One region of the Streptomyces sp. NPDC037273 genome, then DNA from elsewhere that is predicted to be linked to it. Evidence: riboswitches for the same ligand, from Rfam matches in the RefSeq annotation. Region 1 holds a riboswitch; each other region holds the start of a gene.

Region 1 (3,332 bases):
AGCCGACGGCTCCGCTGGCGGCGACCATGACGGCGGTGACGAGGGAGGCGAGGACGAAGACGGCGGCGCGGAAGCGGGCGGTGTCGAGGCCGAGGACGGTGGCGCCCTCCTCGCCGGTGAGGAGCAGGTCGAGGGGGCGGGCGAGGGCGAGGAGGGCGCCGACGCCGAGGGCGAGGACGGCGGCGGGCAGGGCGAGGGTGTCCCAGCGGGCGCTGCCGAGTCCGCCGAGGGACCAGTACAGGGCTTCCTGGAACTGTTCGGGCCGGCCGGCGACGACGAGGAGCAGGGTGGCGAGGGCGGACAGGATGTAGGAGACGGCGACTCCGGCGAGGACGAGCCGGGTGCCGGTCATGGTCCCGCCGCGGCGCGCGAGCCCGTAGACGAGGACGAGGGCGAGGAGGGCGCCGGCGAAGGCTCCGGCGGGCAGGGCGAGCGTGGTGGTGACCCCTCCCCCGATGCCGAGGACCAGGACGAGGACGGCGCCGGCGGAGGCTCCGGAGGAGATCCCGAGGAGGAAGGGGTCGGCGAGCCGGTTGCGTACGAGGGCCTGGAGGACGGCGCCGACGACGGCGAGTCCGGCGCCGACGACGGTCCCGAGGAGGACCCGGGGCAGGCGTACGTCGAGCACGATCGTCCGGTACGGCGAGGGGCCCGCCCGCCCGGTGAGGGCGTCGAGGACCTGGCCGGGCGGGACGCGGACGGAGCCGAGGGCGAGGGAGGCGAGCGCGGCGGCGGCGAGGGCGAGGACGAGTCCGGCGACGACGAGCGCGTACCGGACGGGGCGCGCGGGGGCCGGGGCCCGGACGGGAGTCGTCCGGGCCGGCGGGAGGGTCGCGGTCACCGGGCGGCGGGGTGGAGCTGGGCGGCGAGCTTGTCGACGGCGGCGGGGACGCGGACGCCGAGGACGGTGTCGGAGAGCGGCAGGACGGCGAACCTGCGGTTCCTGATCGCGGGGACGTCCTTGAGCGCGGGGTCGTCGAGGAGCCGCTTCTTCTTCTGTTCGACGGTGGTGGAGCCGTAGTCGTAGATCACGACGACCTCGGGGCGGCGGTCGACGACCTGTTCCCAGGTGGCGTCGCCGAAGGCCTTGTCGAGGTCGGCGAAGACGTTCCGGCCGCCGGCGCGGGTGATGAGCTCGTCGCCGATGCCCTTGCCGCCCGCGGTGAAGGCGGTCTTGTCGCCGCTGTCGTACACGAAGACGGAGACGGGTTCGACGCCGGCGAGCCGCTTCGCGGTGGCGGAGACGCCGGCGCGGGCCTGCCGGATCCATGCCTCCGCCCGGTCTCCGACGCCGAACGTGCGGCCGGTCTCGCGGACTTCGCGGTAGAGGTCCTCGACGGAGGGCGAACCCGTGGGGCAGTACTCGGTGTTGAGCCGGGTGTGGATGCCGGAGCGCCCGAGGTCGTCACGGCTGCGGCCGTCCTTGGCGGAGAAGGCCGAGGAGTAACCGCCGTACACGAAGTCGGGATTGGCCGCGAGGAGCGCCTCCTTGGACGGGTACTCCTTCGCCAGGACGGGGACGGAGTCGTACGCCTTCTTGTAGGCGGGCAGGATCGCGTCGTCGAGGTACGCGGTGCCGACGAGCGACTTCTCCAGGCCGAGGGCCAGCATGATCTCGGTGACGTGCTGGTTCATGGCGACCGCGCGCTTCGGCGGCGCCTGGTAGGTGGTCGTCACTCCGCAGTTGGTGACGGTGTACGGGAATCCCGCGGCGGGTTTCGCGGCGGGCGCGGCGGCCTCGGGGGCGGCCGAGCAGGCGGCGAGCAGGGGGATCAGTGCGGCTGCGGACAGCAGCGGGCGGCGCCAGGACATGCGGGAACAGGCCTCCTCCGGGGATTTCCACGTCCCCGATCGGCGGTGAGAAGGCGGCAGGTCAGTTCCTGGCTTCCGCCCCGACGGGGGGGGGCGGTCACAGTGGCGGGACCGTGCCGGATTCGCACCGGCTTCCTGGGTCCTGCCGCCCGTTGGTCCCGGCCAGTCTCTCACTCGGGCCAGGACGAGTCGCGGATGGTGCTCACGAAGTCGCCGGGGACGAAGCCGGGCACGTAGTGGCGGAGCACGTCGGCCTTGACGTTGCCGAAGGTGGTGCCGGGTTTGGGCGCGATGCCCTCGGCGAAGGCCGCCAGGATGCGGTTCTTGAAGTCGGGCCGGGGGTGGGCGGCGACGATCGCGGCCCGGTCCTCCGGGGTGACGGCGGCGGGGTCGTCGTAGCCGATGCCGAGCACGTCGTACTCGACTCCGGCCGTCACGAGCGCCACCTCGGGCTCCATGAACTCCGGTACGCCGGGGGTGGTGTGCAGGGCGATGGCGGTCCAGACGCGGCGGACGGCGTCCTCGTCGGCGCCCTGGCCCCGGAGGAACGCGGCGGCCTCCTCGGCCCCGTCGACCTCGAAGCGGCGGCCGCTCCCCCGGTGCTTCTCGCCGAGGCCGAGGTCGTGGAACATCGCGCCGACGTAGAGCAGTTCGGGGTCGAACGCGAGGCCGCGGGCGCGGCCCTGGAGGGCGCCGAAGAGGTAGACGCGGCGGGAGTGGTCGTACACGAGGTCGCCGGTGGTGTCGCGGACGAGTTCGGTGGCGGCGGTGGCGAGCTTGCTGTCGGGGATGAGCTGCATCGGGTTCATGGGGCAAGCCTCGTCGCCGGCGGGGCGGGCCCGCCATGTCCTCAGGGACAGGCATCCCACAGAATCGGACACATGACGACGACGCACGAGGTGTGGGTGTTCGCCTTCGACGGGGTCAGGCTGCTCGATGTCTCGGCCCCGCTGGAGGTGTTCTCGACGGCCGGGTCCGGTTACCGGGTGCGGGTGTGCACGCCCGACGGGCGGGACGTACGGACCTCCTGCGGGCTGCGGATCGGCGCGGACCGGGCGGCCGGGGAGGTCACGGGCGCGGACACGCTGCTCGTGCCCGGGGCGGTGGACGTGGAGCGGTGCGTGGCGGCGGCGCCGGTGGTGGCGGGGCTCGCGGCGCGCTCGGGGCGGGTGGCGTCGGTGTGCACGGGCGCGTTCGCGCTGGCGGCGGCGGGGCTGCTGGCCGGGCGGCGGGCGGCCACGCACTGGGAGCACGCGGCGGAGCTGGCGCGCCGGTTCCCGGCGGTGGCGGTGGACCGGGACGCGATCCACGTGCGGGACGGGGAGGTGTGGTCCTCGGCGGGGGTGACGGCCGGGATCGACCTGTGCCTGGCGCTCCTGGAGGAGGACCGGGGGCCCGGGGCGGCCCGGGCGGTGGCGCGGGACCTGGTGGTGTTCCTGCAGCGGCCGGGCGGGCAGTCGCAGTTCTCGGCGGCCTCGCGGACTCCCCCGACGGGGCATCCGGTGGTCCGGCCGCTCCTG
Region 2 (3,332 bases), on a different contig from region 1:
CGTCCCGGCCGCGATCATGTCGATCGCCGCGGCCAACCTCTTCACCAGGAACATCTACAAGGACTTCATCAAGAAGGACGCGACCCCGGCGCAGGAGACCAAGGTCTCCAAGCTGGTCTCGCTCCTGGTGAAGGTCGGCGCGCTGGTCTTCGTCCTCACCATGGACAAGACGGTCGCGATCAACTTCCAGCTGCTCGGCGGCATCTGGATCCTGCAGACCTTCCCGGCCCTGGTCGGCGGTCTGTTCACCCGCTGGTTCCACCGCTGGGCGCTGCTCGCCGGCTGGGCCGTCGGCATGGTCTACGGCACGGCGGCCGCGTACGGCGTCGCCAGCCCGACCCAGAAGCACTTCGGCGGCTCGGCCGCCGAGATCCCCGGCATCGGCGAGATCGGCTACATCGGTCTCACCGCCTTCGTCCTCAACGTCGTCGTCACGGTCGTCCTGACCTTCGTCCTCAAGGCCCTCAAGGCCCCCGAGGGCATCGACGAGACCTCCCCCGAGGACTACACGGCCGACGCGGGCGACGCCGTCTCCCGCACCGCGGCCCCGAAGGTCGGCGCCGGCGCGCACTGACCCGTAGGCACGGCGGGGGCCCGGGGGAAATCCCCGGGCCCCTTCGCGCGCCGCCGGGGCAGACTGGCGTCATGGACTTCACGATCAGGGCGGTACGGCCCGAGGAGTACGAGGAGCTCGGCGACCTCACCGGCTTCACGTATCTGAACGACGGGCTGCTGCTGCACGGCGAGGACGATTTCTACCTGGCCGTACTGCGCGACACGGAGCGCCGGGCGCGCGAGAGCGAGGTCCTGGTCGCCGCCGACGCGGACGGCCGGATCATCGGCGGGGTGACCTTCGCCCCCGGCGGCACCACCTGGGCGGACATCGCCGTCCCCGGCGAGGCCGAGTTCCGGATGCTCGTGGTCGCGCCGGAGGCCCGCGGCAGGGGCGTCGGAGAGGCGCTCGTACGGGCCTGTGCGGACCGGGCGCGGGCCCTTCCCGACTGCGCCCGCCTGGTGCTCTCCACGGACGCCAAGATGGTCTCGGCGCACCGGATCTACGAGCGGATGGGCTTCGTCCGCACGCCGGAACGGGACTGGCAGCCGATCCCCGAGCACTCCCTGCGGACCTACGCCCTGGAGCTGTAGCCCCCGGACCGACACAACATGTGGGGGGTGCCGTCAGCGGCGCCCCCCACATGTATGCTCATCCTCGCTGTCGACGCAGGGAAATCCGGCGCGAATCCGGAACTGTCCCGCAACGGTGTGCTTCGTGCGGTTTCGTACGGAGCGAGTCCGAGGACCTGCCGGCGGCGCACCCGGTCCGTCCGTTCCGGGTGTCACTGACGTCCGGGCCTCGCGGAGTGGGCCGGTGGACGCGGCGCATCCGCGCGTACGGATGCCTCGCCCGCCTTCCCCCGCCCGCGGCCAGGAGCCGAGCGAGGGAGAGCCCCCACGTGACCATCGCGCCCGCCGATCCGGCCACGGAGATCGAGAGCGACGGACCCGGCACCGTACTGCTGCGGACCCTGACCGATCTCACCGCCGATCTCCCCGACACCGACCCCGGCAAGGTCGCCGCCGCCGCGCTGCGCGGCCGCAGCGCCGCGTCGGACGAGGCGGAACTGCGCGAGCTGGCCACCGAGGCGGCCGCGGGCCTGATCGCCGAGGACCCGGCGTACTCCCGGCTCGCCGCCCGGCTCCTGACCCTCACCATCGCCGACGAGGCGGCCGGCCAGGGCGCGGTCTCCTTCTCCGCCTCCGTGGCCGTCGGTCACCGCGAGGGCCTGATCGCCGACCGCACCGCCGACTTCGTCGCGCTGCACGCCGACCGCCTCGACGCCACGATCGACGCCGCCGGCGACGACCGCTTCGGCTACTTCGGTCTGCGCACCCTCTACTCGCGCTACCTGCTGCGCCACCCGATCACCCGCAAGGTGATCGAGACCCCCCAGCACTTCATGCTCCGGGTGGCCTGCGGCCTCGCGGAGGACGAGAGCGTCCGCGCGCTCGACGAGGTGGCGGCCCTCTACGGCCTGATGAGCCGCCTGGACTACCTGCCCTCCTCCCCCACGCTCTTCAACTCGGGCACCCGCCACCCGCAGATGTCCTCCTGCTACCTCCTGGACTCCCCCCAGGACGAGCTGGACTCCATCTACGACCGCTACCACCAGGTCGCGCGCCTCTCGAAGCACGCCGGCGGCATCGGGCTGTCCTACTCCCGCATCCGCGCCCGCGGTTCGCTGATCCGCGGCACCAACGGCCACTCGAACGGCATCGTCCCGTTCCTGAAGACCCTCGACGCCTCCGTCGCCGCCGTGAACCAGGGCGGCCGCCGCAAGGGCGCCGCCGCGGTCTACCTGGAGACCTGGCACGCCGACATCGAGGAGTTCCTTGAGCTCCGCGACAACACGGGCGAGGACCAGCGCCGTACGCACAACCTGAACCTGGCGCACTGGATCCCGGACGAGTTCATGCGCCGGGTCAACGCGGACGCCGACTGGTCGCTGTTCTCCCCCTCGGACGTGCCCGAGCTCGTCGACCTGTGGGGCGACGAGTTCGACGCCGCCTACCGCGCCGCCGAGGCCAAGGGCCTGGCCCGCAAGTCGATGCCGGCCCGCGACCTGTACGGCCGCATGATGCGGACCCTGGCGCAGACCGGCAACGGCTGGATGACCTTCAAGGACGCCTCGAACCGCACGGCCAACCAGACCGCCGAGCCGGGCTCGGTCGTGCACTCCTCGAACCTCTGCACCGAGATCATCGAGGTCACGAACGACGGCGAGACCGCGGTCTGCAACCTCGGCTCGGTCAACCTCGGCTCGTTCGTCGTGGGTTCGGACATCGACTGGGACCGCCTGGACGAGACCGTCCGCACGGCCGTCACCTTCCTCGACCGGGTCGTCGACATCAACTTCTACCCGACCGAGCAGGCCGGCAACTCCAACGCCCGCTGGCGTCCGGTCGGCCTGGGCGCCATGGGTCTCCAGGACGTCTTCTTCCAGCTGAAGCTGCCGTTCGACTCCGCCGAGGCGCGCGCGCTGTCCACCCGTATCGCCGAGCGGATCATGCTCGCCGCCTACGAGGCCTCCGCCGACCTCGCCGAGCGCAACGGCCCGCTCCCCGCCTGGGAGAAGACCCGCACGGCCCGCGGCGTCCTGCACCCGGACCACTACGACGTCGAGCTGAACTGGCCGGAGCGCTGGGCCGCCCTGCGCGAGCGGGTCGCCGCGGTCGGCATGCGCAACTCGCTGCTCCTGGCGATCGCGCCGACGGCGACCATCGCCTCGATCGCGGGCGTCTACGAGTGCATCGAGCCGCAGGTCTCCAACCTG
Region 3 (3,332 bases), on a different contig from region 1:
CTGGAGCATGTCGAGGCCGGGTTCGAGCAGGGTCACGTCACCGCGGAACTTGTTGACCAGGTAGCCGGCGACGAGGGACTGGTCCTCGGGGCTCAGGAGCGCCGTCGTGCCGAAGAACTGGGCGAAGACACCGCCCCGGTCGATGTCGCCGACGACGACCACGGGCAGCTTCGCGGCCCGCGCGATGCCCATGTTCACGATGTCCGTGCGCCGCAGGTTGATCTCGGCCGGACTGCCCGCCCCTTCGCAGATCACGGCGTCGTATCTGCCCCGGAGTTCCTCCAGGCACGCCAGGACGGGCTCGAAGAGTTCCTTCTGCCGCCCGCCGTGGTAGCCGCGGGCGCTCAGCTCGCCGACCGGCTTGCCCATGAGGACGACCTGGCTGGAGCGGTCGCTGCCGGGCTTGAGCAGCACCGGGTTCATCAGGGCGGTCGCTTCGACGCGCGCGGCCTGCGCCTGCATGGCCTGGGCGCGGCCGATCTCGGCGCCCTCGCGGGTGACGAAGGAGTTGAGGGACATGTTCTGTCCCTTGAACGGTGCGACCTTGATCCCCTGCCGGACCAGCCAGCGGCAGATGCCGGCCGTCACGACGCTCTTGCCGGCGTCCGACGTGGTCCCGGCGACGAGCAGTCCGCCACCCCTCATGCGTTCCTCCGCTTCAGCGCGCTCGCGATCAGCCGGCCGCCCACGCAGGCGGCCAGGGTCAGTCCGGTGACCCGGCGGGACAGCCGGACCGCCCGCTCGATGTCGGCGACCTCGACGGCCCGCCCCTCCCCGTTGAGCACGGGCCGGTGCTCGACCCGGCCGCCGTACGCGAGGGTGCCGCCGAGCCGCACGCCGAGGGAGCCCGCGAAGGAGGCCTCGACGGGTCCTGCGTTGGGGCTGGGGTGCTTCGCCGCGTCCGCCCGCCAGGCCCGTACGGCCCCGCGCGGGTTCCCGCCGGCGACGGTCGCCAGGGCGGCGGTGAGGCGCGCCCCGGGCCAGCCGGCCACGTCGTCGAGCCGGGCCGAGGCCCAGCCGAAGCGGCGCAGCCGCGGCGACTTGTGCCCGACCATCGCGTCCAGGGTGTTGACGGCCCGGAAGCCGACGAGTCCCGGCACGCCCGCGACGGCGCCCCAGAACAGGGCGCCGACCACCGCGTCGGAGGTGTTCTCGGCGACGGATTCGACGACCGCGCGGGCCATCGCGGGACCGTCGAGGGAGTGCGGGTCGCGCCCGCAGAGGTGGGGCAGCCGCTCGCGCGCCACCTCCAGGTCCCCGGCGGCCAGCGCGCCGCCGATGGCGCGGGCCTCGCGCCCCAGGGTCGTCCCGCCGACGACGGCCCAGACGGCGGCCGCGGTCAGGGCGACGGAGGCGGCGCGGCTGCCCCGTACCGTACGGGCGGCGAGGGCGCCGGCGGCGGCGGTGGTCCCGGCGCAGACGGCCGTGTGGAGGGCTCCCCAGCCGCGGTGGTCGTGCCACAGGGCCCGTTCGACGCCGGCCGCCGCCCGGCCGAACGCGGCGACGGGATGGCCGCGGCGGGGATCGCCGACGAGCCGGTCGACGGCGAGGCCGAGGGCCGCTCCGTACGCGAAGACACCGGTGGCTCGGGAAACGCTGCGGCTGCAGCCGGGCATGGCGCTATGTCCTCACTCAGGGTCCGCGCCCTGGATCGACGTGACCGGCGGCGAGAGTTCCTGACTCCCGGACCCTTCGGATCCGGTCACAGTGGCGGGACCGCGCCGGATTCGCACCGGGCTTCCTCTGCTGCCGCCGTAATGGCCCCGGAAGTCCACCACGGGCCGAGAACACCCGTCAACTCACCCTTGACCTGCGTCGCGTCACTGTGCGGAGCACCACAAACACGACGGCCGGGCGGCCCGCTCCCGAAGGTGCGGACCGCCCGGCCGAGGTAACCGGGGACCGTCAGGCGACGATCAGGTAGATGCCGTACGCCACGGCCGCCAGGCACAGGGCGAAGCAGGCGTAGGCGCCGGTGCGGGCCAGGACGGCGGAGCCGCCCTGGGCGGCGGCCTGCTCCTGCTTGGAGAGGCCGATGATGCCGAGGGTGAAGAGGCCCACCAGGGCGACGGTCGCCACGAGGCTGACTCCGAAGACGGAGCCGAGGGCTGCCCAGTCGATCTTCATGCTTGGTTCCAGTTCCTTAGACCGCGGCGGCGGGGGCCGGGGGAGCGGCAGGGTCCGTGGGGACCGGCGCGGGGATGGTGGTCTTGAGGTCCTCGTCCGCGACGGCGGCGACGGAGCCGGCCGGCGGCGGGGTGACGGCGGCGATCGCGGTGGTGACCACGCCGTCGGCCTCGGCCTCGGCCTCGACGTCGTTGACGTTGGTGTGGTCGACCACCTGGCGGCGGGAGATCAGCCAGATGCCGAGGCAGGAGGCGACCAGGAAGGCCGCGACCGTGTAGACGCCCCAGTCGCCCTGGCGGGCGATGTACTCGGCTCCCGCGGCGACCAGGCCGGCGGCCGGCAGGGTCAGGCCCCAGGCGACGAACATGCGGGTGGCCGTCGACCAGCGGACGACGCCGCCCTTGCGGCCCAGGCCCGCGCCCATCACGGCACCGGAGACGGAGTGCGTGGTGGAGAGGGAGAAGCCCAGGTGGGAGGAGGCCAGGATGACCGTGGCCGCGCTGGTCTGGGCGGCGAAGCCCTGCTGCGGCTGGAGGTCCGTGAGGCCCTTGCCCATGGTGCGGATGATGCGCCAGCCGCCGAGGTAGGTGCCGAGCGCGATCGCCAGGCCCGCGGACACGATGACCCAGACCGGCGGGTTGGAGCCCGGGGCGAGGGTGCCGCCGGCGACCAGGGCGAGGGTGATGATGCCCATCGTCTTCTGGGCGTCGTTGGTGCCGTGGGCGAGGGAGACGAGGCCGGCGGAGGCGATCTGGCCGACCCGGTAGCCCTTGGCGGTGTGCTTCTCGTCGGTCTTGGCGCCGATCTTGTACGTCAGCTTCGTGCCCAGCATCGCGGCGATGCCCGCGACGATCGGAGCGGCGATGGCCGGGATGAGGACCTTGGTGACGACGACGTCGCCGTTGACACCGCTGACGCCGATCGAGGCGATCGTCGCACCGATGAGGCCGCCCATCAGCGCGTGGGAGGAGCTGGACGGCAGGCCGACCAGCCAGGTCACCAGGTTCCAGAGGATCGCGCCGACGAGCGCGGCGAGGATCACTTCGGGCTGGATGCCCTCCTCGTTGACCAGGCCCTTGGAGATCGTCTTGGCGACCTCCACGGACAGGAACGCTCCGACGAGGTTCAGAACGGCGGACATGGCCACCGCCGTCTTGGGCTTGAGCGCACCGGTCGAGATGGTCGTGGCCATCGCGTTGGCGGTG

What was found. Region 1 has a riboswitch for cobalamin ahead of ACZ7G1_RS33275 (ABC transporter substrate-binding protein). Riboswitches for the same ligand answer to the same signal wherever they lie in the genome.
Region 2: another riboswitch for cobalamin. It lies ahead of ACZ7G1_RS10560 (ribonucleoside-diphosphate reductase subunit alpha); the one in region 1 lies ahead of ACZ7G1_RS33275 (ABC transporter substrate-binding protein).
Region 3: another riboswitch for cobalamin. It lies ahead of ACZ7G1_RS32310 (cobalamin biosynthesis protein); the one in region 1 lies ahead of ACZ7G1_RS33275 (ABC transporter substrate-binding protein).

What each region holds. Positions count from the first base shown of each region.
Region 1 is NZ_JBVJVO010000017.1:133,464-136,795, forward strand. It holds gene ACZ7G1_RS33270 (FecCD family ABC transporter permease) at 1-841, opposite strand, end outside; gene ACZ7G1_RS33275 (ABC transporter substrate-binding protein) at 838-1,812, opposite strand; cobalamin riboswitch at 1,855-1,990, opposite strand; gene ACZ7G1_RS33280 (HD domain-containing protein) at 1,983-2,621, opposite strand; gene ACZ7G1_RS33285 (GlxA family transcriptional regulator) at 2,694-3,332, shown strand, end outside.
Region 2 is NZ_JBVJVO010000003.1:272,227-275,558, reverse strand. It holds gene mctP (monocarboxylate uptake permease MctP) at 1-574, shown strand, start outside; gene ACZ7G1_RS10565 (GNAT family N-acetyltransferase) at 646-1,146, shown strand; cobalamin riboswitch at 1,164-1,323, shown strand; gene ACZ7G1_RS10560 (ribonucleoside-diphosphate reductase subunit alpha) at 1,455-3,332, shown strand, end outside.
Region 3 is NZ_JBVJVO010000016.1:133,210-136,541, forward strand. It holds gene ACZ7G1_RS32305 (cobyric acid synthase) at 1-645, opposite strand, end outside; gene ACZ7G1_RS32310 (cobalamin biosynthesis protein) at 642-1,616, opposite strand; cobalamin riboswitch at 1,652-1,791, opposite strand; gene ACZ7G1_RS32315 (hypothetical protein) at 1,906-2,127, opposite strand; gene ACZ7G1_RS32320 (inorganic phosphate transporter) at 2,144-3,332, opposite strand, start outside.